One region of the Paenibacillus sp. EC2-1 genome, then DNA from elsewhere that is predicted to be linked to it. Evidence: predicted binding sites of a transcription regulator. Region 1 holds the regulator's gene; each other region holds the start of a gene.
What was found. Region 1 encodes Rex, which represses fermentation and respiration genes when NADH is low (regulators of the CRP and FNR family bind a similar motif). Its sites were predicted from a motif close to TTGTGAAATATTTCACAA; they were not measured.
Positions count from the first base shown of each region.

Region 2: qoxA (cytochrome aa3 quinol oxidase subunit II) is a predicted target of Rex. The motif match lies at 1,415-1,432, and genes of this name have one in related genera.
Region 3: nirB (nitrite reductase large subunit NirB) is a predicted target of Rex. The motif match lies at 4,310-4,327, and genes of this name have one in related genera.
Region 4: ACK8P5_RS23775 (TorD/DmsD family molecular chaperone) is a predicted target of Rex. The motif match lies at 5,281-5,298, and genes of this name have one in related genera.

Region 1 is NZ_CP186006.1:2,160,725-2,168,438, forward strand. Features, by position in the region: gene dinG (ATP-dependent DNA helicase DinG) at 1-2,592, shown strand, start outside; gene ACK8P5_RS10265 (redox-sensing transcriptional repressor Rex) at 2,629-3,282, shown strand; gene ACK8P5_RS10270 (amidohydrolase) at 3,269-4,570, shown strand; gene ACK8P5_RS10275 (DUF5590 domain-containing protein) at 4,686-5,117, shown strand; gene ACK8P5_RS10280 (hypothetical protein) at 5,362-5,895, shown strand; gene ACK8P5_RS10285 (AAA family ATPase) at 5,888-7,390, shown strand; gene ACK8P5_RS10290 (3-hydroxyacyl-CoA dehydrogenase family protein) at 7,527-7,714, shown strand, end outside.
Region 2 is NZ_CP186006.1:2,755,400-2,763,113, reverse strand. Features, by position in the region: gene qoxB (cytochrome aa3 quinol oxidase subunit I) at 1-138, opposite strand, end outside; gene qoxA (cytochrome aa3 quinol oxidase subunit II) at 208-1,191, opposite strand; gene ACK8P5_RS13055 (hypothetical protein) at 1,688-1,987, shown strand; gene ACK8P5_RS13050 (AAA family ATPase) at 2,184-2,783, shown strand; gene ACK8P5_RS13045 (GNAT family N-acetyltransferase) at 2,813-3,373, shown strand; gene ACK8P5_RS13040 (GNAT family N-acetyltransferase) at 3,423-3,917, shown strand; gene ACK8P5_RS13035 (AAA family ATPase) at 3,944-4,474, shown strand; gene ACK8P5_RS13030 (NUDIX hydrolase) at 4,496-5,008, shown strand; gene ACK8P5_RS13025 (hypothetical protein) at 5,130-5,723, opposite strand; gene ACK8P5_RS13020 (ATP-binding cassette domain-containing protein) at 6,006-6,887, shown strand; gene ACK8P5_RS13015 (ABC transporter permease) at 6,887-7,714, shown strand, end outside.
Region 3 is NZ_CP186006.1:1,988,661-1,996,374, forward strand. Features, by position in the region: gene ACK8P5_RS09325 (Gfo/Idh/MocA family protein) at 1-948, shown strand, start outside; gene ACK8P5_RS09330 (sugar phosphate isomerase/epimerase family protein) at 1,001-1,969, shown strand; gene ACK8P5_RS09335 (ThuA domain-containing protein) at 2,016-2,744, shown strand; gene ACK8P5_RS09340 (winged helix-turn-helix transcriptional regulator) at 3,051-3,368, shown strand; gene ACK8P5_RS09345 (hypothetical protein) at 3,520-4,251, shown strand; gene nirB (nitrite reductase large subunit NirB) at 4,494-6,932, shown strand; gene nirD (nitrite reductase small subunit NirD) at 6,958-7,275, shown strand; gene ACK8P5_RS09360 (formate/nitrite transporter family protein) at 7,318-7,714, shown strand, end outside.
Region 4 is NZ_CP186006.1:5,047,279-5,054,992, forward strand. Features, by position in the region: gene ACK8P5_RS23760 (DMT family transporter) at 1-158, shown strand, start outside; gene ACK8P5_RS23765 (TetR/AcrR family transcriptional regulator) at 282-1,223, shown strand; gene ACK8P5_RS23770 (efflux RND transporter permease subunit) at 1,269-4,439, shown strand; gene ACK8P5_RS23775 (TorD/DmsD family molecular chaperone) at 4,548-5,249, opposite strand; gene moaA (GTP 3',8-cyclase MoaA) at 5,631-6,644, shown strand; gene mobA (molybdenum cofactor guanylyltransferase) at 6,757-7,497, opposite strand.

The DNA of each region.
Region 1 (7,714 bases):
GCCTTTGACTTTAATTTTTTACAAAATGCACTCGACCGCTGTGGCTATTTGCCTTTTAGCGGACGGATTCTTGATACGATACACTTTTTGAAAATTTGTTTCCCATCACTAACATCGTATCAGCTTGGGATGGTATCATCCCACTTTGGCTTTGAGCATGATCGGCCACACCAAGCAGACAGTGATGCACTGGCTACCGCATATGCGCTCTTGAAGTGTCTTGAAGAGCTTGATCAGTTACCGCTCATCACGATTCAACGACTTAGTGATCTTTTTGCAGATGAAGACAGTGACCTAGGTTGGTTCTTTGACGGAATGCGAGTGAATTTAGAGAATCAAGCCCTTCAGGAACCAGATAACTTCACATACTTCCGCCAGTTTGCTCTGAATATAGAGGATTGGACGGAGATGGCGCCTCCACGGGCTGAGAATGAGAACAATCCGCTTGCAGATGTTTCTTTTGATGAATACATGTCTCAAGTACGCGACAATCTTAGAGAGACGCTTCCTCAATATGAAAGCCGTGACGCTCAGGACATTATGTTCGAGGAAGTCATGACTGCTTTAGAAGAAGATAAGCATCTTCTGATTGAGGCGGGGACAGGGACGGGCAAATCATTAGGATATTTGCTCCCTTCCATATATCAGAGTGTGAAACAAGAACAGAAGGTCATGGTCAGTACACATACCATTAACCTTCAAGAACAGCTTCGTGAACGGGATATTCCATTAATGACAAAGGTAATACCGTTTCCGTTTAAAGCCGCCGTCTTCAAAGGAAGACAGCATTATTTGTGTTTGAGAAAATTTGAACATAAAATAAACAGAAGAGATTTTAATACACCTAAAGAAGATATCATTACATCTGCTCAGATGATTGTCTGGTTAGCACAGACAGAGACAGGGGATGATGAAGAGCTTAACCTTGGAGGTCGGGGTGGAGATTACTGGGAGACGGTTGCAAGTGAATCGGACTCTTGTTTAGGCCGTGCCTGCCCGTGGTTCCGTAAATGCTTCTACCATCGTGCGAAACACGAAGCAGGAATTGCAGATGTAGTCATCACGAATCATTCGAAATTGTTCACCGATGTGAAGGCGAATCATCAGCTCTTGCCAGCCTATGAACGGCTTGTCATCGATGAAGCACATCATTTAGAGGATGTGGCAGGTAAGCATCTAGGGCTTAACTTGAAGTATTTCACTGTGGTTCATACGCTGACTCGCCTATATAAGGATAGCCGTAATGGACAGCTGCCAGCACTGCGTCAACTGCTTCAAACCTCAGCACATGAGAAGGCAGGGGATTGGACATTAGTCATTGATCGGATCTATCCTGATCTTCTAACGGTTAAGGAGAGTTGGGATCGCCTAAATGATCTCCTTTTTGGTCTTTTACCTGAGCGTGGAGATGCTTCAGGTGAGGTGGGGCAATTTACACTTCGTCTATCGCCCTCTAAGAAACCTAAGGATTGGGTTAGCTTAACAGAACTTGAGAATCAAATATATGTAACCTTAGGTGAAGTGGTTCGTCAGGGTGATCGGCTCACTTCTGAGATTCGAGAAGAACTGGATGATTATAGTGCAGATAGTTTGATTACAGATATTAATGGGCTCTTTAAGGATTTGGCTTCCCATCGTGAGAATTTGAAATTTTTTATGACATTGAATGATGACGGTATTGTTTACTGGATGGAGGCCAATGGGAATTTCCGCAGCAAATCTTTGCAGATGTACGCGGTGCCTGTTGATGTAAGTAGTCAGCTGAAGGAATTGTTTTTTGATAAGAAACAGAGTGTGATCCTAACGTCTGCTACCCTATCTGTAGATAAATCGTTTCAGTATATGATTGATAACTTGGGACTTCAAGAAGCTTCGGAACAGGGACGATTAAACACCGTTCAACTTCCTTCTCCTTTTAATTACCGGGAGCAGGCATTATTGTTAATTCCGAGAGACTTTCCGAGCGTAAAGGGAACCGTCGGAGATCCTTTGTTCGTAAATACTTTGGTCCAATCTCTGTCAGATACGGCCATGGTGACGCGGGGGCGCATGTTAGTGCTATTCACCTCTTACCGTATGCTTCGTCAGGTATATGAGCCTTTGAAAGAAGCCTTGTCATCTAGTGACATCGCTGTTCTTGGACAAGGCATGGATGGAACGAGTCGAACGAAGCTGATTCGCAGGTTTCAGGATAGCAGTGCTTCCGTTCTTTTGGGAACTAGTTCGTTCTGGGAAGGTGTTGATATTCCAGGGGAGGCTCTAACGTGCCTTGCTATTGTCCGTTTGCCATTTCAACCGCCAAATCATCCGCTTGTTGAGGCGAAGAGTGAATTACTTCAGCAACAAAAGAAGAATCCATTCATGAAGTTATCTGTGCCACAGGCTGTTATTCGCTTTAAACAAGGCTTCGGACGCCTTGTAAGAACAGCACAAGATAAAGGAATCGTCATTGTATATGATACCCGTGTAATTGAATCATACTATGGTAAGCACTTCTTGTATTCACTACCTGGACCGAAGATGGAGCATATGCCAACAGAGCAAATGGTTTCTCGGATCACGGAGTGGATGGGGAAGGAACAGGAACATTAGAATATTATTTTGAGTTTATTATTAGGGGGAGCATGCATGAAATCGGAAAAAATTTCGGAGGCCGTAGTACGCAGACTGCCCGTTTACTTACGTTACCTAAACGAACTTCATGTTCGGGAGGTAGCAACCGTGTCCTCGCAAGAGTTAGGACAAAAACTAGACTTGAACCCAGCACAGATTCGCAAGGATCTTGCATATTTTGGAGATTTCGGTAGAAAGGGAATTGGCTATGATGTCACATACCTGATTGAAAAAATCCGCCATATATTGAAGCTTGATCAGCAGATTAATGTAGTGCTTGTTGGTGCAGGTAATCTTGGTCATGCCTTGTCTAACTACAACGCGTTCTTGAAAGATAACATGAAGATTGTTGCTATATTCGATGCATATACTCCGAAAGTGGGTACATCCATTAACAATATTGTGGTTCAGCCTATGGAAGAATTGACTTCAACGATTAAGGAGAAGGGAATTCGGATCGGTATTATTACAGTGCCCGATGTCGAGGCGCAAGCTGTAGCAGATAGTTTGATATCAGCGGGGATTGAAGCGATTCTCAATTTTGCTCCAACGATTCTGAAAGCTCCACCACAAATTCGCATCCATACGGCGGATTTCACGACAGACCTTCAAAGTTTGGCCTATTACTTAGTTAATGGAAAGGAAGATGCCGAACATGACGAATCATAAGTGGATGATCAAAAATGGTACCTTTGCTGTCCTCCAGGAAGAGAAATCTATTCTGCGTGGATATATGGTCGTCGAGAATGATCGTATAACTTACCTTGGCGAAGAAGAACCGCAGGTCGAGGCCGATATTGAAATCATTGATGGTACGCATCTTTTCTTTATGCCCGGTTTAATCAATACACATGGACATACAGCGATGTCACTTCTCCGTGGATATGGAGATGACCTCGCACTTCAGGTATGGCTGCAGGAGAAAATGTGGCCAATGGAAGCTAAATTCACAGCGAATGATGTATATTGGGGTTCTTCCCTTTCGCTAGTTGAAATGCTAAAAGGTGGCACAACAACGTTCCTGGATATGTACGACCATATGGATCAGGTCGCTGCAGTAACAGAACAATCAGGCATGCGTGGTGTGTTAACCCGTGGTGTCATTGGACTATGTTCGCCAGAGGTTCAGAAGCATAAATTGGATGAGGCTACAGCTTTCGCCAAGGATTGGCATGGAAAAGCAGACGGCCGTATAACAACGATGATATCACCACATGCTCCATATACTTGCCCTCCAGATTACATTGAGAAGTTTGTTCAGGTTGCACACGATCTGGATCTGCCACTGCATACACATATGTCCGAAACCGCTGCAGAAGTACAGCAGAATGTTCAGGATTATGGTCTGAGACCCGTAGCTCATTTACAAAAGCTAGGTGTATTCTCCAGACCGACTTTAGTAGCTCATGGAGTTCATTTAACGGATGAAGAGATCGAAATTTTGGCAACTCATAAGGTTGCTGTATCTCATAACCCAGGGAGTAATCTTAAACTGGCGAGCGGTGTAGCGAGGGTGCCAGAGCTTCTTAAAGCAGGCGTTACGGTATCTTTAGGAACAGATGGTCCCGCTAGCAATAACAACCTGGATATGTTCGAGGAAATGCGCTTAGCAGCTCTCATCCATAAAGGTGTTACGGGTGATCCGACAGCAGTGCCTGCATCGGAAGCACTTCGTATGGGTACCATCTATGGAGCTAAATCTCTATTCTTAGATGAAATTGGTACGCTCGCTCCAGGAATGAAAGCAGATTTTATTGCGTTGAATACGGATCAAGCCCATTTCTTACCACACACGGATTTCATATCACATGCCGTCTATTCAGCAAGTGCGAAGGATGTGGAACATGTATGGGTCGATGGTAAACAGATCGTCAAGAATGGTAATTGTTTAACGCTCGATGAAGAGAAGATTCGCCGTGAAGCCCAAAGTGCGTTCGAACGGCTGTTAACCCTTTAGGGAATAACAAGGGAGCGAGGAACGCCGATTGAAGAAAAAAACAAAGTGGATACTCTCCAGCGTTTCTGGAATTCTGCTCATATTATTGGCTTGTCAAATTTATTATTCTTATGTCATGTCTGATGTTTGGAAAGAAGAAAATGCGGCTATTATAGCAGCTCAAGAACATGGTGGACTGATTAAGAGGGATAAAACTTATAAATCAGTCTGGGACAAGGATAGTTTGTATTGGGTTATTACAGGTCAAAATGTTGATAACAAAGACATTATTGTATGGGTTAAGTTTACAGAAGAGCATAAACCATTCGGAGGAGCCGACACGGTTCATACAGAATTATTAAGTGATGGTAAGTCTGAAGCGCAGATAAGAGCTCAGATCAATTCAGATTTGCCTGGTGCTGTAATCGAACGGCTCGTCCCTGGAATGTATGAGGGTGAGTATGTATGGCAGCTGCTGTATAACCTAAATAATGAAACAAAATACCGATTCTACCGTTTTCAGGATGGTCGTCCAATCGGCGAAGACATTACATTACCGAACCAGTAAAGCATAATTACACTCCATTCATTAGGATGGGGTGTGTTTGATTTATATATGTAAGCGTTTGCATAAAAAATAATTAAATAGTTTTTAATATTTTCACAGCTTGAAAATGAAAAAGTATATAAGATGTGATATACTCATATTTGTATTTAACGTATACAAGTATATGTTAGAAGAAGACATACGTTATATATGCATCATAAGATAGACCGACTATATATCATCTATTTAACAAGGAGGAACTTCATTGAAACTACGTATTGTTCCTATCGTCCTGACGGTCGTTATCTCGGCATCGGTACTTTTTGGTGGATGGTATCTGTATCGGCAAATGGCTCTTCAGAATCCGTTGGCCAATGTGGTATCACAGTATGAAGGCGTAAAAAACTCTCAAATTGATATTAACCAAGATACCGTCACTTTGAAACTTGATTTAAAGCCAGACACGAATTTACGTGGATTGGTTGAACATATAAACAAAGAAGGTAAGGCGGTCGTAGGAAAACGCGCATTAAAAATTGAGGTTGAAGATCATTCATCAGAACAGCTAAATGAGTGGTGGGATGATGCGATGTTATCCGTCGCCGAAGCGATGGATAATAAACAATACACGGATATTCAGACATCTTTGAATGAATTGGCAAAACGCTCACCTGAGTTAAAAGCAACTGCGCAGATTGATGATCAGAACGTATATGTAAGTTTATCTGATGGAAAGTCTGGTAAGTTTATTATTTTGCCTCGTCAACCGGGCAAAGTGGAGGTGTGGAACCATGCCTAAGTGGTCCAAAGAAGTATTCATCGGATTCATTCCTGTCCTGTTTGTGTTTCTGGCCTTTATTGGTGTGAACATCGTTCCGATTCTGATTGCGGGTATGCTTGTTGGAACTCTTCTCTTCATCGCGAAGATGAAAGGGGGAATTGCAGTAGGAGCGGGAGGGGATCGTAAACGTAAGAAAGGCTCCCCCATGAAGCTGACCTTTGAAGAAATTGGAGGCCAGGATAATGCCAAGCAGGAGCTAAGAGAAGCGCTTGATTTCCTAATTCGCCACGAAGAGATTAAGAAGTTCGGGATCCGGCCACTGAAAGGGATTCTTCTTACAGGTCCCCCAGGGACAGGTAAGACTCTGATGGCAAAAGCAGCAGCTCACTACACGAACTCGGTATTCGTTGCCGCTTCCGGTAGTGAATTTGTTGAAATGTACGTGGGTGTAGGTGCTGGTAGAATTCGTGATTTATTTAAAGATGCTAGAACACGTGCAGCAAAAGAAAACAAACAAAGTGCCATTATTTTTATTGATGAGATTGATGTCATTGGCGGTAAACGTGAAGGTGGCCAGCAAAGGGAATATGATCAAACATTAAACCAACTGCTAACTGAAATGGATGGTATCTTTACTTCTGAGGCTCCTCGAATTCTTGTCATTGCAGCTACAAACCGTAAAGAAATGCTGGATAGTGCGCTTCTACGTCCAGGACGTTTTGACCGACATATACAGGTGGACCTTCCGGATAAAAAAGGACGTGCGCATATTCTAAATTTACACGCTGGAAATAAGCCTCTTCATAGCGATGTTGATCTGGAGAAAATTGCGGAAGAAGCTTATGGTTTCTCAGGGGCACAACTTGAAAGTGTTATGAATGAAGCTGCAATTTATACCATGCGTGAGAATGAGGAGTTCATCCACCAGCGCCATCTATCATTGGCAATTGATAAAGTTATGATGGGAGAACGTTCAGACCGTGAGTCTAACTTTGAAGAGAAGAAGAGGGTCGCAATTCACGAGTTGGGACATGCTATCATGGCAGAACTCGTAAGACCAGGGAGTGTGAAACAGGTAGCTCTAAGTCCACGAGGAAAAGCATTAGGCTATGTACGTCACAATCCGCAGCAGGAGCAATATCTCTATACGAAGTCCTTTCTAGAAGAGCAGATTATGATTGCACTTGGAGGAGCAGCAGCAGAAGAGATGTATTATGGCGGACGTAGTACGGGATCAAGTAATGACTTTGAACAATCACTGAACATCGTGGAGACGATGATGAAATCAGGGCTAACATCACTGGGTATTATCAACATGAATATGGTTACAACCGAAGAGCTGATGAAAGAGAATAATATGATTCTGGAACAATTAATGAATAGAACGAAACACTTGCTAGAACAAAATCGAGCAGTTTTCGACAATTCTCTCGACATACTCTTGAGAGAGGAAATATTGTCCGGAGATCAATTCAGATGTCAATTTCGTGAAAATGCCCTTTTACCAGCATAAATTGTTATGCTGGTTATTTTTTTTTACTTTTTTGTCATGCTAAGATATGATTATATCTTGTGCCTTATAAAATGTATTATTCGACAAAGAAGGGTACAATATTGTTTACAGATAAGGAAAGGGTGGAACAGAAACCATGTACTTCAAAAAAATCGGCGTTATTGGCGGAGGGACTATGGGGCAAGGCATTGCAGAAATGCTGGCAGCCAAAGGTCTTGATGTTATGCTGGTAGAGAAAACCCCCGAAAAGTTAGACTATTCGTATGGGATGATTGAGACCAGCCTCGACAAACAGCTCGAGAAATGGGGCATTACCCAAGCGGA
Region 2 (7,714 bases), 590 kb from region 1:
CAACCATTCACGCCACAAATATCCCCATTTTTTAAAGTAGGTCAAACCTACGATAATTGCGAGCGTTGCAAGTACGATACTTGCCATGGCGCCATAGATCATCGGTTCGCCGGTAACGAAAAATTCGTCCCATTTCATAAGGGCTTAACTCCTTTCTGGATGTCCGAAGTACATGTCAAAGGCAGGAGGGAGTAACCCTCCATATCATTAATGTCCTTCATGGTTTGTTGAGTTGTCTTCAGCCGGGGATTCCGGCATAGGCTTGTTCGGATCAACATTTGGTTCTGTATCGAACTCAGCCTCATCTTTTGTTGCTGGATCAGGATGTTCAGTCTTGTTGTCTTGATGATCCATATTTCCATGATGCCCTTCTTCTGGTGCAGGGCTAAATGATAAGTGGTTATTCGAGAAAGACATTCTGCCTACGAATTTCGTATCAAGAAGCTTTTTAAAGTCAGCTTCCGTAAGCTTTGGTGCAGTTTCCTTCACGTCGTTTACCCATTCATCAAAATCAGCAGCTGGCATAGCCAGTGTTTCGAACTCCATGTGAGCGAATCCTTCACCACTAAAGTTTGAGTTTTTACCTAGGTAAGATCCAGGAACATCTGCTACCAAATTAAGTTTGTTGACCATGTCACTCATACCATACTTTTGTCCAGCCAATTGAGGAATCCAAAGGCTTGTGATCGGTCCGAATGAATAAATGCGGAACTCAATAGGACGGTGCGTAGGAATGTTTACATAGTTAACGGTTTCGATTCCTTCCTCCGGATAACTAAAATGCCATTTCCAGTTTGATGTAGCAGCATAAATTACAAGTGGCTTTTGCTCCTCATAACCAGCTGGAACCTTCTCGACAGCAACCGTAGTCTTAACGGTCACTACAGACAGAATAGCTACAATAATAATAGGAATGGCGATCCAAGTGATCTCCAGCCACTTACTTCCCTCTTCGTGAGGTGGCACGTATCCTTCGTTAGACTTCTTAGCCCGATATTTAACCAGGATAAAGATATACAGTGTGTATACTACCGCCAAAACCCCAAGCATCATAAGAATGGAAAATATGATGGTCTCAGATAGGGTTCTTGCAGCAGGTCCTTTAGGATCTAAAACTGTAAGTGAGCTGCATCCCGATAAAAGCAATGTAAAGCTCAAGAACAATGCAAATAACGGCCCTCGTTTTTTCATGGTGTACCCCTTTCTTTCATACTTGTTCATCTGGTGGTTGTTTCTTTCCTTAATCTATACTAAGAATAATTTTCACAGTTTGCAAAAAGCATTTATTTCACTTATTGCCATTAAATGTATTAATCATGACGAAGTATGTAACATTCTGTGTTCAAATTGTTACAAAGAGGGGGCGTTGTGAGAGAAATCACTGTAATACTGCGGTTTTCGGGGAGTTCAAACTTTGTTCAAATATTCACGATAGTTACCAGATTCGTCACAATTTCAGAGCTTGAAAAGCCTGAAATTCCTTGTGGTGTAAGAGTTTACAGGGTTTCATGTAATTGAAGGAATCAAAGGGGATGTTTGCCATAAAATACTTTTGAGCCTATGATTATCTGAATTTAAAGCTTTGCAACCTCCAATAAAAATAGTGTTAAGCAATGACATCTACCGTTGCACAACTAGATTTGAGGAATACTATGTATTATCTCAAAAGCGAGAGGAGGTTGCTATTATGGCTTTTATCATTCCTGAATTATTTTATCTGCCTGCGGGAGAAACCAAGACGTATTATGAGGATATGTCTACTGGAAAAAACGCGACCATCAACATTCTAAACCTCTCCCCACATCCAGTGGAGCTTATTGTTTCAAGTGCGGAAGCAGAAGATGCTACGTACACGATTTCTGGATTCAATAGCCGTAGCTTATCTGTAGAGCTTTTAACAAAAGTCGAACTTTCTTCATCTGCAGAAGGTGCCGCATTTGGCGGACTTCTCATTTCTTCATTTGAAGATGCGATTCCTACGATATAATAAGTTATACGCATTGAGGTAGGACTTCTGTTGTCTTTTTCACGTGTAGATCTATTATTGCAGCGTAGAAGCTGTGATAATAGATCTCCTTTTTATGTGAATGCACGTATGAACAGAGAATAATTCGGTCTAATAGGATTATAAGCTGTCCTTGACGAAAGGATAGGTTTAAGATTTGTAGAAGGAGTGACAATCTATGATTATATGGGTTAACGGTGCATTTGGATCGGGCAAGAGCCAGACATCTTACGAGATACATCGCCGTTTACCGAATTCTTATGTCTATGATCCTGAAAATGCTGGTTATTATATTCGTAAGAACTTACCGAGTGATAGTAAACATGGTGATTTTCAGGATTATCCGATGTGGAGAGAGTTTAACTATTCAATGTTGCGCTACATAAATGAGACATCCTCAAGCATTATCATTGTGCCGATGACCATTACGAGTCTTCAATACTTTGATGAAATTGTCGGTAGATTGAGACGAGATGACATCATTGTTCACCATTTTACATTAGGTGCTTCCAGAGAGGTGCTTCTTCACAGACTAAAGAAACGAGGAGATCGTGCAGACTCCTGGCCAGCACAGCAAATCAATCGCTGCATTGAAGGCTTGTCACATGAAGTATTTCAGCATCATCTCAATACAGACCGAACGGGCATTGAAGATGTAGTAGAACAGATTGGTTCATTGTCAGGTGTGCATCTGCTTCCCGATCATCGATCAAAACCTCGCAAGACAGTAGATCGACTAATTACACAATTAAAACAAATGCGTTTGTTTGATCATTAGTATAGGAGGGGTTTGGACTGAATCCAATAATGCTTGAATTTCCCGAAAGTTTTGAAACAGAGCGTTTGCTCATACGAGCTCCATTATGGGGTGATGGAGCAGTTATTAATGATGCGATTAAAGAGAGTGCTTCGGATCTCCGTAAATGGCTGCCCTTTGCAATGAACGTACCGTCGGTACATGAATCGGAGTCTTATGTGCGAAAAGCTAGAGTGAGTTTTCTCGAGCGGACAGATCTGGTACTCCATTTATTTGACAAGAAGACAGGTGCTTTCGTCGGAAGCAGCGGACTTCACCGCATCGATTGGAAGGCAAGACGTTTTGAAATTGGTTACTGGATTCGTAGTTCGTGTTCAGGTAAAGGGCTTATTAGCGAGGCAGTTGATGGCATTTCGAATTATGCGATCACGATTCTAGGAGCAAACCGACTTGAGATTCGAGTCGACTCAAGGAATATTCGAAGTAAGAACGTTGCGGAGCGGACGGGATTCACTTATGAAGGTACACTTCGGAATTGGAGACGAGATGAATACGGGCATCTTATTAATCTAATGATCTACTCTAAAGTGCGTGGAGAAGAATACAAGTAGACATCTCACAATAAGTCACGCAATTCTGGAAGTGAGGAGGTGATTTCGGATGAACCTAAACCATGTTGAAGTATATGCAGCTCCTGTAAATGAAAAAGAAACGATAAGTAATCTAATGCATTTTTACGCTTATGACTTTTCAGAATATATGGATATGGATATCGAGGAAGACGGTCTCTACGCTCCTTATCCTTACTTAAATGATTACTGGACCGAGCCAGACTTTCGATTTCCTTATCTTTTTAAAGTCAATGGGAAGCATGCCGGATTTGCTCTGGTTAGGAAGATTCAAACGGCAGAGAAGACCTTTTTCTCTATGGCAGAGTTTTTTGTAATGAAGAAGTATCGTCGCCAAGGAGTTGGGAAGCTCGCGGCGATCGCGTTGTTTGATCTTCATTCAAGTCCGTGGGAAGTATTCCAACTTAAGACGAATATCCCTGCGCAACATTTCTGGAATAAGGTTATTTCAGAATATGCAAGAGGTCAATATACAGAGCACGATGAACAAGGTGACAAAACGCAAGCATTTGTAGCTGGAAGGTAAGAGACTTTCAATATTGGAGTGATCTTATGAAGCAAAGAACCGTTTATATCATTTCAGGACCAGCGGGTGTTGGGAAGTCGACCACCTCGAAAAAGCTAGTTCATTCACTGGAACGAAGTTCATATATTTCAGGCGATAACATAAGTCATCTTCCTATTGTAGGCAGGGGGAAACCTTGGTTATGTGAGAAAACAAACCGGCTCACCTGGGTGAATATCGCCAGCCTCGCTCATAATTTGCTCAACGCTGATTATGATGTTGTCATTGATTATGTAACTTTTCCAAGTGAAGCTGAATGGTTAGCAGAGGAGCTGAAGGAACAAGCTGCTCGGATCGTATATGTCATTTTATTAGCGGATGAGGAAACACTGGTTAACCGTGATCGACTGCGACCAATAGATGAGCAGATGGGGGAACGAAGTATCATTTTGTTGCATGAATTTAAAGAAGCTACCAAGGATGCACGACATATACTACATACAGGTCATTTATCTGCACAGCAAATTGATGTAATAATAGAAGAAATTTGTCATAATAGTCGGTTCATCTTACGTTAAATCCATTTGCGAGGGGTATTTATGGGAGAAGAAAATGTTTTTTTTCGTAAAAACGGGATTATGATATATGAAGATGCATATGGCAAGGTGTATTTTTCCAAGGATCATCCAGAATCCGTTGTCGTGCTAGCTAGGAAAGATAACCAGTTCATTCTGATTCGGCAATATAGAAAAGCTGTAGGTTGTTATGTTACACAGTTGCCAGGCGGCGGTGTAGAAGCGGGAGAAGATCTAGAAGCGGCTGCACGACGGGAATTGTTCGAGGAAACGGGCTTGCAGTGTGGAACTTTAGAGTACCTTGGGAAGTTGTATCCCGCTTCATGGCGTTGTAATGAAATTGCACATGTCTATTACACGGTAGATGTTGTAAGCTCATCGGATCAAAGACTGGAAGTGTATGAGAACATCGAAATTGTATACATAGATATTCAGGATTGTATCCGTCAGATTCGAAGTAATGAAATTCAAGATTCGGAACTGATTTATGCAGTATTGCAATTAATGCTAAGAGGGTATTTGAAGGATGGGGAATAAGCGTTGTAACGTAAGTGTAAATCTACAAGAAAAGGCCACTTTCAAGGAATCATTTCCTGAGGTGGCCTCTTACAGTTCATGTTGTCATCTCGACTTCATCGTATTATAAATAGTTCCTTCATTATAGATCCTCTTCTGCAATAAGCGATTGAGGGGATCTTTTTGCTTTAAAAGCTAGATATAATGCTGCTCCCACTGCACCAATCGTTCCGCAGATAATGTCCCACATCGTATCATCTAAGCTTCCATTTTGTGAAACGAGTCCAAATAGATGATCCACAGTGAATTCGTATATTTCCCAGCACCCTGCCATCGCAATGGAGAAGAACAGGGCGAACCAGATCGCTATACGTGGTGCAATCTCGGTCATACCTAGTCGTCTTATGATTTTGCCCAGCACAAGCAGGCCAACGAAAACAAGGATAACTCCGGACAGCAGATGCTCAATCTTATCCAATTTAGGGATAACGCCGTACATATTAAATAAATTAGCCAGGAGCATTGCAATCGTGATGAACAGTAGTATGGAGAATCGAAGCGCTGGGGGAAGTTTTGTCTTCGTCCATTTCACAAGTCCTCGTAACAACAATAGAACCGTAATGATTAATACCGCTTGAAAGCATTTAGCATACATGCCCTTAAAGGCAAAGTAAACGAACGATCCACTGCAAATGACGTATAGAGCCAATTCAAGTATGGTATTAAAACGCTCCATTCTTGGTGTCCTTCTTGATGTTTGTGTCATGAATAGCCTCTCTTCCAAATGTAGTGATTTACATTGTAACTTACTGAATTATCTTATGCATGAGAGCAGAATCGTTAGCTTATCATTCTATATTTCTCGAGTCAAAAGAAACGCTTCTGTCGCTTGTTAGTCACAGTTTTGACTGGAATGACGATAATATAACCGCAATCCAACTAAAAATGTGAAAACCTAGGGAACCTTTTCTCAAACTACTTCGTGTTAGGGCTGAGAAAGAAAGGGGGAGTGCGTGAAATGAATAAAGTCACAATACAAATACGAGGTTTATCCAAAACCTATAGGAAAAAGAATGCACTGAATCCGCTTGAGCTTGAAATTAACGAAGGTGTTATAGGAATACTTGGTCCAAATGGAGCGGGGAAATCAACCTTCATGAACCTACTTGCCACGGTTGAGAAACCAAGTCACGGAACAGCTTCTGTATACGGGTATCCTTTACAAGGAGACGGAACCTATCATATTCGTAAAATATTAGGTTATTTACCTCAGCGGGTTCATGTACCCGGGAAGCTTAGTGCCGAAGAGTTTATAAACTATGCAGCTGCGATGAAAGGTATCCATGATGATGGAAAGCGTGTAGAAGAGGTATCGCGAGTACTGTCTGTGGTAAATCTTCTTGAACGTTCTCATGATCGGATAAAAGGATATTCAGGCGGAATGCGGCAGCGGATCGGAATTGCGCAAGCGTTAATTGGTAAACCCAAGCTCCTTCTATTCGATGAGCCGACAACGGGACTCGATCCAGCTGAGCGGCTAGCATTCCGCAATCTAATTAGAGATCTGGGACAAGAGAGCACCGTGCTGATGTCTACGCATATTGTAAGTGATCTGGAATCTACCTGTGATCAAGTTATCATCATGAATCAAGGTGAGTTATGTTTTCAAGGTACGATTGAGGAGTTAGCTGCCAAAGCGTCCGGATTGGTATGGGATGCGGTAATGTCAACGAAAGATGCAGAAATCTGGTACACACAGCGAGCCGTTGTAGCAGGTATTCGTGAGGCTGGCGGTATGAGATTGCGTATCATCTCTGAGAAAAGACCTGTTGCTGAAGCTACGGAGGTATCTCCTTCCTTAGAAGACGGGTATGTTGCCGTCTTAAAGGGGTTGATATGATGAAGTACATTTATGAATCCATCCGAATGGAATTGATCCTACTACGACGAAATCCCATCTTCTGCTCTTTACCTGCATTGTATGTGGTCATGTGGGTATGGCTGTTGGTTCGTTATGAACTAGGCGGGGATGGACAGGGCAGCCGAAGTTACTACTTTTATGATTCTTGGATCCTTCATTTGCCAACTGCTGTCCTACTGGCTGGACTGTTCTCTGTTTATATATTGTATAAAGACCGTATCAGTGGATTAGAAATACTAGAGCGAACGTGGCCACAATCTTCAATCCGTCTGATACTTGGTAAATGGATAATAGCTCAAATATACGGACTTTTTTTCACCTTACCTACGGTTGCCATTCAAGGAATCTGGATGGGCTTACGAGGAGATCATAAAGAGCCAATCATGTTATTCTTGAGTTACACATTTATACAGATGAGCGTTGCCATATTTATGTTTGTTTCCTTGGGGATGCTAATAGCTGTACTTCTACGTCATAAGTTATCTTTTGTGCTGCTGACTATGTTGTGGATTATTCCCGTTATCGTATATCAATTCTCTCAGAGTGAAACCTCATCGATTCACGTCATTAGTAGATGGTTCGCTCCATATGATATGACCCGGTTTCGGTATAATCCGGTAATGGACAGTTGGGGTTTACTTGGTGTTAACTGGACTGCTATCCATCAGATTGTTATTGCACTACTAGGACTACTATTTCTAGGTCTAACTTGCCTATTCGCTGATCATGGCCGAACGTTACGAGATGAACGGACGAAGTTGATCATATATTCTGCCGTGGTTTCGGTCTCTGTCATATCTGTGGGC
Region 3 (7,714 bases), 170 kb from region 1:
GCAGCAGATTTTGGTGCAGAAGGCGCGAAGGTATACACAGATTTCCGTGAACTTTTGAAAGATGGAGGTCTGGATGTCATTCATGTATGTACGCCGAATGATTCTCACGCCGAGATTACCATCGCTTCTTTAGAAGCTGGTAAGCATGTAATGTGCGAGAAGCCAATGGCAAAAACAGCTGCCCAGGCAAAGGACATGCTTGATGCTGCGAAACGTACAGGCATGAAGCTGACGATCGGCTACCAAAACCGTTTCCGTAATGACAGCTTATACCTGAAAGAAATGTGTGAGAACGGTGAGCTAGGAGATGTTTATTTTGGAAAGGCATTAGCAGTACGCCGCCGTGCAGTCCCAACTTGGGGTGTATTCCTTGATGAAGAGAAGCAAGGTGGGGGACCATTAATCGACATCGGTACACATGCTCTTGATTTGACACTCTGGCTAATGGATAACTACAAGCCGAAAAGTGTAATGGGATCTACATTCCATAAACTTGGTGGACGTGAAAATGCAGCGAATGCATTTGGTCCTTGGGATCCAAAAGAGTTCAAGGTAGAGGATTCGGCTTTTGGTTTCATCACGATGTCCAATGGAGCTACCATTGTTCTTGAATCCAGCTGGGCTTTGAATGTAGTTGAGACAGGTGAAGCTAAGACTATTCTTGCAGGTACTGAAGGTGGAGCGGATATGAAGGATGGTCTGCGCATCAATGGTGAAAAAATGAGCAGACTGTATGAAACCAAAGTGGATCTTAGTGCAGGCGGCGTTGCATTTTATAGTGGATCATCGGAGAATGAAGCAGATCGAGAAGCAAGACTTTGGATCGAAGCTGTTCTCGAAGATAAAGAGCCAGTAGTGAAACCAGAGCAAGCCTATGTGGTTACACAGGTGCTTGAAGCTATTTATGAGTCTGCCAAAACAGGTAAAGCAGTCTATTTTGAAGATTAAGCTATTGTAAAATTTAATTATACTTACTACACAATGAACCAGGAGGGATCGTATGAAACTCGGAGTATTTATGGTATTGCTAAGCGGTCGTAAATTGGAGGATGCACTTGATTATGTAGCTTCAAAAGGTCTTAAGGCTGTAGAAATTGGGACAGGTGGTTTTCCTGGCAACGCTCACTGTAATCCAGCAGAACTACTTGAGAACGAAACTGCACTGAAGAACTTTAAAAATGCGGTTGAATCTCGTGGTCTAATTATTAGTGCGCTAAGCTGTCATGGTAACCCACTTCATCCTCAAAAGCAGATCGCTAAGGAATTCCATGACACATATGTAAAAACCGTAGAGCTGGCAGAAAAGCTTGAAGTTCCCGTCGTAAATACGTTCTCCGGTTGCCCTGGTGATCATGAGGATGCCAAATATCCGAACTGGCCTGTAGCGCCTTGGCCTAATGATTTCCAAGAAATTTTGACTTGGCAATGGGATAACAAAGTAATTCCTTATTGGACCGAGTGGGGGAAATATGCTGCTGATCGCGGAGTGAAGATCGGTCTGGAGCTTCATGGTGGATTCTCAGTGCATACCCCTGCTACGCTGCTTCGCTTGCGTGAAGCTGCAGGAGAGGTTATCGGAGCGAACCTTGATCCAAGTCACATGTGGTGGCAAGGTATTGATCCGGTTCAAGCTATTCAAATTTTAGGTCGTGAAGGAGCAATTCATCACTTCCATGCAAAAGATACAGTCATTGATCCCGTGAACGTGAATAAATATGGTCTAACAGATATGCAATCCTACACGAATATGATGGATCGTGCTTGGCAGTTCCGCAGCGTAGGTTATGGACATGATTTGAAAGCTTGGGCAGATATGATGAGTGCTCTGCGTCTCGTAGGCTATGATTATGTTGTAAGTATTGAGCATGAAGATGGTCTAATGTCCGTTGAAGAAGGTTTCTCTAAAGCGGTTCAAAACTTGCAGCAGGTATTAATTGAAGAGCCACTTGGTGATATGTGGTGGGTGTAAGGCTCAACACTTTGAACATGTAATACAATAGGGGGAAACAAACAATATGTTGAATGTTACCATTTGGAACGAGTTCGTTCACGAGAAGATTCATGATGAGGTTAAAGCGGTATATCCGGAAGGAATTCATAAGGTATTAGCTGATGGATTGAGCGATCCTGAGTTTAACATTCGAACAGCAACCTTAGATGAACCGGAACACGGCTTAACAGATGAGGTTCTGAACTCGACAGATGTGCTCCTATGGTGGGGTCACATGGCTCACGATCGTGTAGAGGACGTAATTGTAAATAAGGTTGTTAAGCGGGTACAAGAAGGTATGGGTCTGATTGTACTGCACTCGGGGCATTTCTCGAAGCCGTTTAAAGCACTAATGGGTACAAGTTGCGATTTGAAATGGCGCGAAGCGGGAGAGCAGGAAATTCTGTGGTCTGTGAATCCAACTCATCCAATTATGGCTGGAGTGAATAGCCAGATCATACTGGAGCATGAAGAGATGTATGGCGAGTTTTTTGACATCCCTGCACCAGATGAGCTGATTTTTGTTAGTAACTTTGAAGGTGGAGAAGTATTCCGGAGTGGTTGTACTTTCAAGCGTGGACAAGGAAACATATTTTATTTCCGTCCGGGACATGAAACGTATCCTACGTACTACAATCCTGAGATCATTAAGGTAATCTCGAATGGTATCCGTTGGGCGGCACTAAATGCCCTTACAGTTAAGCCTGTATTCGGAAATAGCCAGCCTGTCCGCTCATTGCGGGTTCTAGTTTAGTCAAATTCTGTTCTGAATAGAAGGTTGCCCATAGCGATATTTGGGCGACCTTCTTTTTGCTGTTTCATGCATACAAAAGGTTGTAACTGGGTAAATGTATATATTAAGTAGAATCTTATAAAATATTCCCCCTTTTGTATTCGGTAAGTCATCGCTATAATAGATAGATAATATAGAGAGACAACAATTTACAGATCAATGGTTTTCAGTTCCAAGAATATATGGTATTATTATATGTACTAACTAATTGTAAGTTTTATGAAGAAACACAACTAGGTAGTGTGACTCTGTAAAGAGGTGAATGATATGGAAGTTACGAATCTCTGCTTATGTCCTCGTTTTGAGTCCGCATTTGCTTTCCTAGGAAAGCGCTGGAACGGGCTGATTATTCAGACACTGATGAGTGGTCCCAAACGTTTTAAAGATATTTCAAACTTCATTCCATCGATGAGTGACAAAATGCTGTCCGAACGAATGAAAGATTTGGAAAGTGAAGGGATCTTAATCCGGCATGTTTATCCTGAAACTCCTGTTCGGATTGAATACGAGTTGACTGATAAGGGAAGAGCACTGAAACCCGTTATGGAACAGATTTCGAACTGGGCTGAGCAATGGGTAAAGTAAAAAGATAAGATGTTTCACAGAAACCCTCGCCCAAAGCTTAGTGCTTTGGGCAGGGTTTTTTCTAATTTAACAAGAGTACTTGCACCACAAGTTGTCCTGTGTAGTATAATTTGAAAAAAGCTCTGAAACACATTCAAGGAGGCGATTCTTTATGAAAGATACGGTCAAACTACCGCATATTCATTATGGACAAGAGGAAGCCGCCGAGCTTGAAAGGGCTTCGTTAAGAGTTCAGCATATTTTTGATAAGACTCAAAATCTTCTGGAACAATATTTGCCCGTCTCATTAAGAAATGCGCTATCTGGAATAGAGTCAGATGCGAGGGATCAAATGTACTCGATCCGAAGCAATCAAGAAAGTGGAATATTTCAGAAATGGGTTAAGAGTCCAAAAGGATGGAAGTGTATCGGATACGAGAGGTACAGCGAATTGCTGATGGATGGAGATTCATCGAATTCGAGTTCAATCATGGATGCCCAAGAAACAGCTATACTCCACGACAAGGGCCTAACCGGCAGAATGCTGCAAATGGTCATTTGGTCTTTGTTCGAGAAGATACAGCTCCTACATCCATTTTTGGGTGATGATCCGTTTTTTACTGACGATGAAATGGAAGCTATATCTGATTACTTAGTACCAACATACTTAAGTCCTTTACCCTTGAAGGAAAGAGGTAAAGATTTCAAGACCCTTTCGACGAGAATTCCTTTATACCAGGAGCATGTTCCAGCGCCTTCATTAGTTATGTCCACAGAAGGTGTCAGTGTATCGGGCAATTGGATGACAGGAGTCGATCTAAGCTCAAAAGGTTTTACCGGTCTTCGTCCATATTTGAAAATCCCTCAAGGTGGGCGAGCATATTTGAAAGCGTTAATTGTATAAATGAGATAATGATGAGACAGTGAAAACTGTCTTTTTTTTTCATCTTTTTCAATTAATTTTGTGAAAGTATTCACAATTGGTGTGAACATAATCACAATAAGCATTAAATTTTAAATGTATAATGTTGCCATAGAGCATAATATTGGAAATTCAAAGCGCGGGACATTCAAATCTGAACATGAGGACGGCTTGCTGACAGACATATCAAGCAGGCTGGTTATGCCTTTAAGGAGGAAGAGAACATGACTGGAGATCACAAACAAAAGCTAGTTGTCGTTGGTAATGGTATGGCGGGGATCAGTACGGTGGAGCAAATCATTAAATTAGGTGGCGCTTATAATATTACCGTGTTCGGCAGCGAACCACACCCGAACTATAATCGGATTATGTTATCTTATGTACTTGAGGGAAGCAAAACGGTAGATGATATCGTACTGAATGATTGGAATTGGTATAAAGAAAATGATATTACACTTTACACCGGAACAACCGTCACGAAAATAGATGAAGAAAATAAGGTAGTGGTGGCTGAGAATGGTCTCGAGGTTCCTTATGATCGAGTAATCATTGCCACAGGTTCAAATCAGTTCATTCTTCCCGTACCAGGTAGCGACAAAAAAGGTGTTGTTGGTTTTAGAGACATTGCTGATTGTAGCCAAATGCTTGCGGCGGCTAAGTTGTATAAAAAAGCTGCGGTTATAGGCGGTGGTCTTCTGGGTCTTGAAGCTGCTAAGGGGCTTGTCAATTTAGGCATGGATGTTACAGTCATCCACTTGATGAATGATCTTATGGAGCGTCAGCTTGATCATCAGGCATCGGCTATGCTACAAGCAGAGCTGGAGAGTCAAGGAATAAAGTTTGCCATGGGCAAGCAGACGGTTGAATTATTGGGTGAAGATCGAGTTACCGGGCTTCGTTTTAGTGACGGAACAGAATTAGAAGCGGGGTTTGTCGTCATGGCTGTCGGGATTAAACCGAATGTGGACGTGGCACAGGCGAGCGGAATTGAAGTTAATCGTGGGATCGTGGTGGATGATTATCTTCAGACATCGATGGCAAACGTGTATGCTGTCGGAGAATGTGATGAACACCGAGGGGTATGCTACGGCCTCGTAGCACCCTTATTTGAACAAGGTATGGTGCTTGCGAAGCATCTATGCGGTGTAGACACCATGCCATATGAAGGATCGGTCGTTTCGACCAAGCTGAAAATCAGTGGAGTCGATGTATTTTCGGCCGGTGAATTTATTGAAGGTCCAGAGCACACTGTCATTGTAGCTAAGGATGAATGGAAAAAAACATATAAAAAGATTCTGCTTAAAGACAATGTGATCGTTGGTGCTGTTTTGTTCGGAGATGTGACTGAATCGGCAGCTCTGCAGAAGCTAATCAAGCAGGAAGCCATAATGACAGATGAAATATATAGTACGGTAATGGGTACAGGGTGCTGTGGTGGAGGCACTAACAAAGGAGCTTCGGTCGAAAACATGGCAGACGAAGAGATTGTCTGTGGATGTAATGGGGTAACCAAGAAGACCATTGTGGATGCGGTAACGCTTCAAGGCCTGACCACTGTGGATGAAATTAAAGCATGTACAGGTGCAACCCGTTCGTGCGGCGGATGTAAACCCGTTGTTGAACAGATCTTGCAATATGTCCTTGGAGACGGTTTCCAAACGGTAGCTAAGCAAGGAATATGCGGATGTACGACACATAGCCGTGATGAAATCGTAGCTGATATTCGTGCCAAAGGATTGAGAACGACCGGAGAAGTTATGAACGTTTTGGAATGGAATAATCCTGAAGGGTGCTCGAAGTGCCGCCCAGCAATTAACTATTACTTAGGTATGATTTATCCTGAAACCCATGAAGATGAGAAGGAATCGCGCTTTGTTAATGAACGGATGAATGCTAATATCCAGAAGGATGGTACGTATACAGTCGTGCCGCGGATGTATGGAGGCGTGACGACACCGGAGGATTTGAAGCGAATTGCAGACGTCTCGCTCAAATATGACGTTAAGGTCGTGAAGGTGACGGGGGGACAGCGCCTAGATCTTATCGGTGTGAAGAAGGAAGATTTGCCTAAGGTATGGGAAGAGCTCGATATGCCTTCGGGTTATGCCTATGCTAAATCCCTTCGTACTGTAAAAACTTGTGTAGGTTCGACGTTCTGTCGTTTTGGAACACAGGACTCGATGGGGATGGGAGCGCAGCTTGAGAAAAAGTTCGAGAGACTGGATCTTCCCGCCAAGTTCAAGATGGCTGTAAATGGCTGTCCACGTAACTGTGCTGAATCGTGTACGAAAGATATTGGTATCGTTGGTAATGACGGAGGTTGGGAAATTTTCATCGGTGGGAACGGCGGAATTAAGGCTCGTATCGCAGACACTTTCTGTAAGGTGAAAACGGATGAAGAACTATTTGAAGTATGTGGTGCTATTATCCAGTACTATCGTGAAACAGGTAACTATCTGGAGAGAACTTCGGAATGGGTCGAACGTATGGGGCTTGATCATATCAAAAAAGTTATTGTTGAGGATCAAGCAGAGCGTAAAGCTTTGGTGGAAAGAATCGAGGTTGCTCTACAGCAGGTCGAAGAGCCTTGGCAGAAAGTGCTTAATGACAATCAAGTCCGTAAAGCTTTATTTCAAGATGCTAGTCCTGTAGTTGCTGAGTAGATTGTAATAAAGGAGATGATGACATATGAAGACAAGTCAGTATATAGCTATTGGGAAAATTGACGAGTTTATGGTGCGAATCGGAAGGGTTGTGGTAATAGAGAACGAAGAGATTGCGGTGTTCCGCACATCTGATGGACGATTTTTCGCGCTAGAGAATAAGAACCCGCACCCGAAAGGCGGGCCGCTTGCGGAGGGAATTGTGTCAGGACATTATCTATATGACCCTTTATACGACTGGCGAATTGACTTGGAGACTGGAAATGTGCAGGAGCCTGACAGTGGAAAGGTCCAGACTTATACCATCCGTCTAGAGGATGATATTGTACAGATTGCCTTGTAGTGAATAGCCATTACTCGGAATAACAATTCAGGAGGTACCCCTATGTTTACACAGGGAGTGGAAACCATCATTGAAGCAGCAGTCAAGAAAAAGGAACAGATGAGTGCCAGTATGACTCGTTATATAGTCTCAGCTATGCTTGCCGGCGCCTATATTGGAATTGGAATCATTCTGATCTTTAAGTTGGGAGCTCCGTTTGCAGTAGAGGGATCACCGCTACAGACTTTAGTCATGGGTGCATCATTCGGGATTGCGTTGACATTAGTTGTTTTTGCAGGAGCGGAGCTGTTTACCGGTAACAATATGTTTTTCACGATGAGTACTCTAGCTGGGCGAACATCCATCAGAGATACATTGAAGAACTGGGTGATCGTATTCCTTGGTAACCTTGGTGGGGCAGTGCTTCTTAGCCTGTTGATATGGGGAACCGGCTTGTTTA
Region 4 (7,714 bases), 2.6 Mb from region 1:
TCCCGATGGGAACTGCTTATGCTGTATGGACCGGTATCGGTACGGTAGGCAGTACAGTAGCAGGTATGTTCTTGTTCGGAGAGCCTAAGGAGTGGCGCAGAGTTCTGTTCATCTCGATGATTTTGTGCTCTGCTGTTGGCTTGAAGGTGCTCACGTAATCTTCATAAGAAACGGTCACAACTGCTCAAGTTGTAATGGCCGTTTCTTTTTTATATAATTAATTTTGACCAGAGGGTCAATGACAGAACCACATAGTTCTATATAGCGAGGTGAGTAACGGATTGTCGGATAAGACAGCAGAGAAGCGCAAGCAGATTATGGTGACCGCTATGCAGCTCATTTCAAAGAAGGGTTCCGCAGCAACCTCCATGCAAGAAATTGCGGAAGTATGCGGAATGTCCAAGGGAAGCCTCTACCTTCATTTTAAATCAAAAGAGGATCTGGAAAAAAGTATCTATGAATATATTGCGCTTCGAATCCGTGATGAAGTTGTTCAGGTGGATCAGGAATCTCATCTTGCCCCGAAGGAGCAGCTTCGCAAGCAGGTTGAGGTGTTACTGGTACATTTCCTCGAAGTGCGCGAATTTCTATTGAAGCAAATTCATGAGAATCCGGGATCAGGTAAACCGCCTTTCGAACATGAGTGTGCTCATCAAGAAATGAATAATGCTCTTCTATGGTTTAAGAATAAGCTTCGCTCCGTTTACGGGGAAGAAATTGAGCCCTATACGATGGAAATTGCCATGTTTGTTGGTGGTATGCTTGGCGCATACATACGATTCTTATTCCTCCCCGGCTTACCGCTGAATGTCGGAATTCTAACGAATCATCTCACGACCATGCTCGATGATGTAAGCGAGAGTCTGTTGTCCCGGAAACCAGCCCCTCTTGTACCTATTGAGACATGGGAGCAACTTGCAGGCATAAAGCCTGAAGAGACAAGGTTCTCACGTCATCCACTCGTTGTGATCAAGTCACTTAAGCTGAAGCTTAAAGAGCTTCCTCTGGAGACAGAGACACTTCACGATGCGTTAGACTCTCTAAGTCTAATGGAGAAAGAACTACTCGATATGCACCCACGCCGGGTGGTACTTCGAGGTATGCTTCGAAACCTTGAAGGTATTGAGGGCATAGATGAGCTGTACAGTGAATTAAGCACAACAATCCACGGCGTTCTGGACCTCTATCTTTTCTCGGATGGACGGATTCAAGAAGAGCTGTAGATTTATAGACAAAAAGGTAATTTGGAGAGGAGAACGAACCGCCTTATGAAAGGAATTATTAACTTCTCGCTTCGGAACAAGTTCGCTGTCTGGCTGTTAACCATTATTGTTACTTTTGGTGGGTTGTACAGCGGATTGACCATGAAACAAGAGACGATTCCGAATATCAACGTCCCCTTCTTAAGTGTTACAGCAATTTACCCAGGGGCTGCACCTGAGGGTGTCGTACAGGATGTCACGAAACCGCTGGAAACCAGACTACGAAACGTAGACGGGGTTAAGACAGTCACCTCGACTTCCATGGAGAACGCGTCTAATTTATTTATTGAATTCAATTATGGCGTGGATCTCGATAACGCAACTGCAGCCGTTCGAGAAGCACTCAACGAGGTAAAGTTGCCAGATGATGTACAGAAACCTCAAATTTCCAAGTTCAGTTTGAATTCGATGCCTGTTGTATCGCTCAGTATCGCGAACAAAGAAGGCACTGAACTAGATGAGCTTACACGCATAACGGAGAACGATATCGTACCTGAGCTTGAGGATCTCGAAGGTGTTGCTTCCCTTCAAGTTTCTGGTCAATTCGTTAATGAAGTAAGTATCAAGTTCGACCAGAAGAAAATGGATGAGCTTGGCCTTACGGAAGATACCGTTAAGGGAATCGTTCAAGGCTCTGCCCTTTATGCCCCTCTCGGATTGTTCGAGATGGAAGAGTCACAAAAAGCGGTGGCAGTCGATGGCGGCATCATCGGTATTGATGATCTGAAGAATATCACGATTCCTGTTATGCCTAGTGGCGCTGGTGCTGGCGGAGCAGGAGCGCAAGGCGTTGGCGGGGCACCTACAGCAGGAGCTGGGGCTGCTACTGGACAAAATGGAGCTGACAATGCTGCGGGTGCTCCTAACGGAGGAGCTCCTCTAGCCATTCCGACCGTAAAGCTTAGTGAAATTGCCGACATTCAAGTCGTCGGAAAAGCTGAGTCCATCTCCCGCACCAACGGTAAGGAATCAATCGGTGTTCAAGTCGTAAAAGCCAATGACGCGAACACCGTAGATGTCGTTAACCGAGTGAAAGACAAGACAGAAGAATTAAAAGAACTGTATCCGGGCATGGATCTAACCATCATGCTTGATCAAGGTAAGCCTATCGAAGATTCCGTTCATACCATGTTGTTCAAGGCTGTATATGGTGCCTTGTTCGCTGTAATCATTATTATGATCTTCCTTCGTAATATCCGTTCAACCATTATATCGATCATTTCGATTCCATTGTCGCTTCTCATCGCTGTGCTCTGTCTGCAGCAGATGGACATTACGCTAAACATGATGTCGCTCGGTGCGATGACGGTCGCTATTGGCCGGGTTGTCGATGACTCCATCGTTGTCATTGAGAATATCTACCGGCGGATGTCATTATCTACAGAGAAGCTGAAGGGTAGAGAACTGATTAGCGCAGCTACTCGAGAGATGTTCATACCGATCTTGTCTTCGACAGTTGTCACGATTGCCGTGTTCTTACCACTCGTACTCGTTAGCGGTATGGTGGGCGAACTATTCATGCCATTTGCAATGACGATGGTGTTCGCTCTTCTTGCATCACTCGTCGTAGCCGTTACACTCGTTCCTGCACTTGCTCACACTCTTTTCCGTAAAGGTGTTAAGAACAAGCGGAACCATGAAGAGAATCCAGGCTCACTTGCTCGCGGTTATCAAAATGTGCTGAGATGGACGCTGAACCACAAGCTGATTACTTTTGGTGCTGCTATTGTGCTATTGGTCGGTAGCTTGTTCCTCACGAAATTCGTGGGCGTAAGCTTTATGCCGGATCAAGAAGATAAATATGCGATGGTTACTTATTCACCTCAACCAGGCGACCGTCTGGAAGATGTGGAACAACGTGCATTGAAAGCCGAGAAGTACATTCTCGCTCAAGATGGAGTTCAAAGCATGCAATTCTCCATCGGAGGCAGCAACCCACTAGGTATGGGGTCAGCCAATTCCGGTCTGTTTTATGTCATGTACGACCCAGATACGAAGAACTTTGAGGATGTAAAAAAAGACTTAGTCGAAGGCCTCGAGACAGAAGTTCCTGAAGGTGTATGGGCAAGTATGGACATGGGCGGCATGGGCGGTAACCAGCTTACCGTTAATGTCTTTGGTGATTCACTCGATCAGATCAAGCCTGTAGCTGATGAAATTGCAGAACTGGCGAAGAAAGATACAGCCAGCTTCGAAAATGCAGAAACTAGCCTATCAGAAGCCTATGAGCAATACACATTAGTTGCGGATCAAGAGAAGCTTAGCTCTCTCGGTTTGACAGCAGGTCAACTCGCTATGAAACTCAGTCCAATGCGTGAACGTCCTGTATTGACTGAGGTGAAGATTGAGAATAAATCCTATAAAGTCTACATTGAAGCTGATAATCAGACTTATAAGAGCATCAAGGAAATTGAAAATGAGACGGTAACCTCACCGCTTGGCATGGAAGTTCCAATTAAAGACGTCGCTAAAGTGGAGAAAGGTACCTCACCGGATTCCATCACACGTATCGATGGTAAGATGGTTGTTACCATTAATGCTGACATTCTGACTACAGACGTAGGTAATGCTTCCGCTGATCTTCAAGCCAAAGTTGATAAAATGAAACTACCTGAGGGTGTTTCTGTCTCCTTCGGCGGCGTAACCGAACAGATTAATGAAACATTCGGTCAGCTTGGTCTTGCAATGTTGGCAGCCATTGCGATTGTTTACTTCGTTCTTGTTGTTACTTTCGGAGGTGCGCTTGCACCATTCGCGATCCTGTTCTCACTACCATTCATCGTCATCGGTGCAATCGTCGCCTTGCTTATTACAGGCGAAACACTGAACGTATCCGCTTTGATGGGTGTACTGATGTTGATTGGTATCGTTGTAACAAACGCGATTGTACTGATAGACCGTGTTATCCATAAGGAACGTGAGGGAATGTCTACTCGCGATGCGCTTCTTGAAGCAGGTGCAACACGTCTTCGTCCAATCCTGATGACTGCTCTTGCAACTATAGGAGCCTTGCTGCCACTCGTCTTCGGATGGGAGAACAGCGCAGGTATTATTTCTAAAGGGCTCGGTATTACGGTTATCGGCGGTTTGATCAGTTCTACACTGCTGACACTTGTCGTTGTCCCTGTGGTATACGAATTCCTCATGAAATTCCGCAAAAAGCAAATCGAAGATTAATTCAAAAAGGACACACTCCGAATTATAGGAAGTGTGTCCTTTTTTTCATTTGTTCTTATATGAAGAAGTACATCTAGACCTGATTGTAGCTTGTATCAATCATTGTCTCTATGCGAGTACAGGTTCACGAACCGGCTCTTTAACCGTCAGACAAGACTGTCTCCAAGTCCGAAGCATCGCCACATCGTACTCAAGGAACTCTGCAAGCAATCGTGATACCGATAAATAGATCGGACTCATCGTTGAAGCGTTTAGTTCTCTACATAGTGCAGGGATCCAGGTGAGTAAATGTTCTTCCAAGAATCGAATCTGGATATCCATGAGCTCGATCATGCTATCTTCGGAGTACAAACTATTCAGCATACGATCATGCAGTACCGTTATAAATTCAAGCTCAATTGCAAGGTGATCGTCAGGTTCGCCGCTCACTTTCTTAAAAGCGACCCCCGCCGATGCATAGAAATCAGATAGATCCTGTGCCGTACATGAGTAAGGAGAATAACGCGATTCCGCTAGTGGACGCTGTTTCGAATGCTGCAGCAATCTACGGTATTCGGCACCTTCCCTTTCGCAAATCTTCACGAGTTCCTCTGGTGAGCGGCCACTTAAATAATGCATAAGTTCACGGCCTCCACGAGTTAACTCAGCAGCTTTACTAATGCCATGACTGCGACTCCAATGTGCAACTAAAGATAGTGTAGGCTTGTGGCCTAGAAATTCAGTGAGCAGCTGATAAATCGTCCCGCGATTTTCCAGCCACCTGTGACAGACGTCAGGTACCTCCAATGTTTGAACAGACGATATCGCCATATCGAACCTCCTAATGGTGACCTCTTGTTGGATGTGATATCCTTCACAGTATATCGCAAATGACTGAACTATGGGTGATTTAATGAAAAATGATTCCCGGAAGTTTCTGAAAATTATGGAAATTATCCTGAAAACAGCGGCCATCCCGATCAGGATGGCTTAACTGTTAACTCAGGGCATATTTCCTAGGGGAAATTCATGTTCCTGTAACTACAGTATAAAGACACCTGAAAACGTTTTCTGTGATAGAGTTCACATGGATCGCATTTATATGCGAATTTTAAAGTTAAAATTTAATCTTTTATCATGTCCACTCCATTGACTCCCGCTTCGGCAATCGCTACAATGTGACCATGCTAGCTGGAGAGGGGATTCCGATAGATGAAACCAAATGTTGAACCACTGACGGACTCCTTTGGAAGGATCCATGATTATATCCGAATATCGGTAACCGACCGTTGTAATCTTCGCTGTGTGTACTGCATGCCTGAAGAAGGAATGGTATTTCAGCCGCATGACGAAATCATGAGCTATGAAGAGATTGCAGCTGTACTTAAAGTCCTTGCGCCAATGGGCGTGTCCAAGGTACGGCTCACGGGTGGCGAACCGCTCGTTCGCAAAGATTTAGAGTCTCTTGTCGCTATGATCTCCGCGATTGAAGGAATTCAGGATATTTCGCTTACAACCAACGGGCTTCTATTACCTTCTAAGGCCCGTCTTTTAAAAGAAGCAGGACTTACTCGGATCAACATTAGCCTTGATTCATTACAGGAAGAGCGCTATGCCTCAATTACCCGAGGTGGCGATGTGCGGAAGGTGCTTGAAGGCATCGAAGCTGCATATGAGGCTGGACTCGATCCGATCAAGCTCAATATGGTTTTAATGAAAGGTTTTAATGAGGATGAAATTCGAGCGTTTATTGCAATGACCCTTGAGCGTCCTCTTCATGTCCGCTTTATTGAATATATGCCCATTGGACAGGCTTCTGATGAATGGCGAAAAACATACATTCCTCTAAGCCATGTAACCGATGTTTGTCGCGAAGCGGGTTGGTCTATTCAAGAGGATCAAGGTCCCGCGGGTAATGGACCCTCTCGCAATATGAGAGTTGAAGGCGCGGCAGGCACTTTCGGGCTTATCCATCCGGTAAGTGATCACTTCTGTGACTCCTGCAATAGACTTCGCCTCACCGCAGATGGACATATTAAGGCTTGTCTCTATTGGTCTGATGAGTTCAACGTTCGCCGGGTTGCTCATGATCCGGAAGCCACAGCTGCATTATTCCGTAAAGCCTTAGGAAATAAACCGCAAAACCACGAGATGGCTCTAGCACTCGAGAAAAAAGCCCAAAGTCACACGCCCACTCATCGACGTATGTCGCAGATTGGTGGCTAAGGAGCGATTTCCAATCCATGCCCAGGACATGTAAACAAAGCAGCTTTCGGGAAATCCGAAGCTGCTTATTTCATTCCCTACCGTTCAGCACGTTTCACTCGGTCTCTACGAATCAAGAAATGTCACCCGAAGTAGAATCCTCCACCCACTTACATGCTGTAACATAGTCTTCAGGCTCATTCATGTTAAATAAATCCCGTGTAGTTTCCCTCCCTACTCGCTGGGACAAGTCTCCCACTGGAACATACAATACATGTAATTGAGCAAGCCAATCCATCATACGCAGTTCATTTCGGCTTAAACAGTTCGCAAGGCTAGTCTGAACATCCCGGTGATAAAGGGCAAAGAGAGGCTGTGCTTTACCTCCAACTACAGGTATTACCGCGTCGAGCTCAGTGCGTCCAACTGCCTCATCCCTAAGATCATGGGGCAAGTCCGCCCTTGTCTTTTCCACTTCGGTTTCTCTGGTCATATCACCTGCCGCAATTTGAATAAGCGCCTGCATCGTCTCTGCACTCACAAATGGCATATCACATGCCACAACCATATTCCAAGCTGTTTCAGATCTATTTAGACAAGCATGCAGCCCAGCCATTGGCCCCTTGCCGATATAAATATCCCTTACTGTTCTTAATCCTAGGAATTCATAAGACTTCGGGTTGCTGATGGAGATAAGCACTTCCCTGCATACCGCTCTAAGAGACAGTGCCGTGCGTTCAATGGAAGTAACACTGCCAACGGGAAGCATCGCCTTATCCCTCCCCATACGCCTCGAAGATCCACCAGAGAGGACGATGCCTGTCAAATCTATCGCTACTTCCGTTACATGAAAATCCATCTGAAAACTACCCATTTTCATCCTCCCAACCCTGCTCTTTATGGTTCAAATGTTGCTATGAGAATCGACTACTATTCCATCAAGAGTACATATATTACACTTGTATTACATTAACATTAAATGGATAATATCATAGAAGATGGTTTGTATCCCTTTTCAATGCGTGATACATTGAGAGAAGATATTCGGCTCTCAGGCCATTTTTCTGTATTGCATTCGGTTTGAAAGGAAT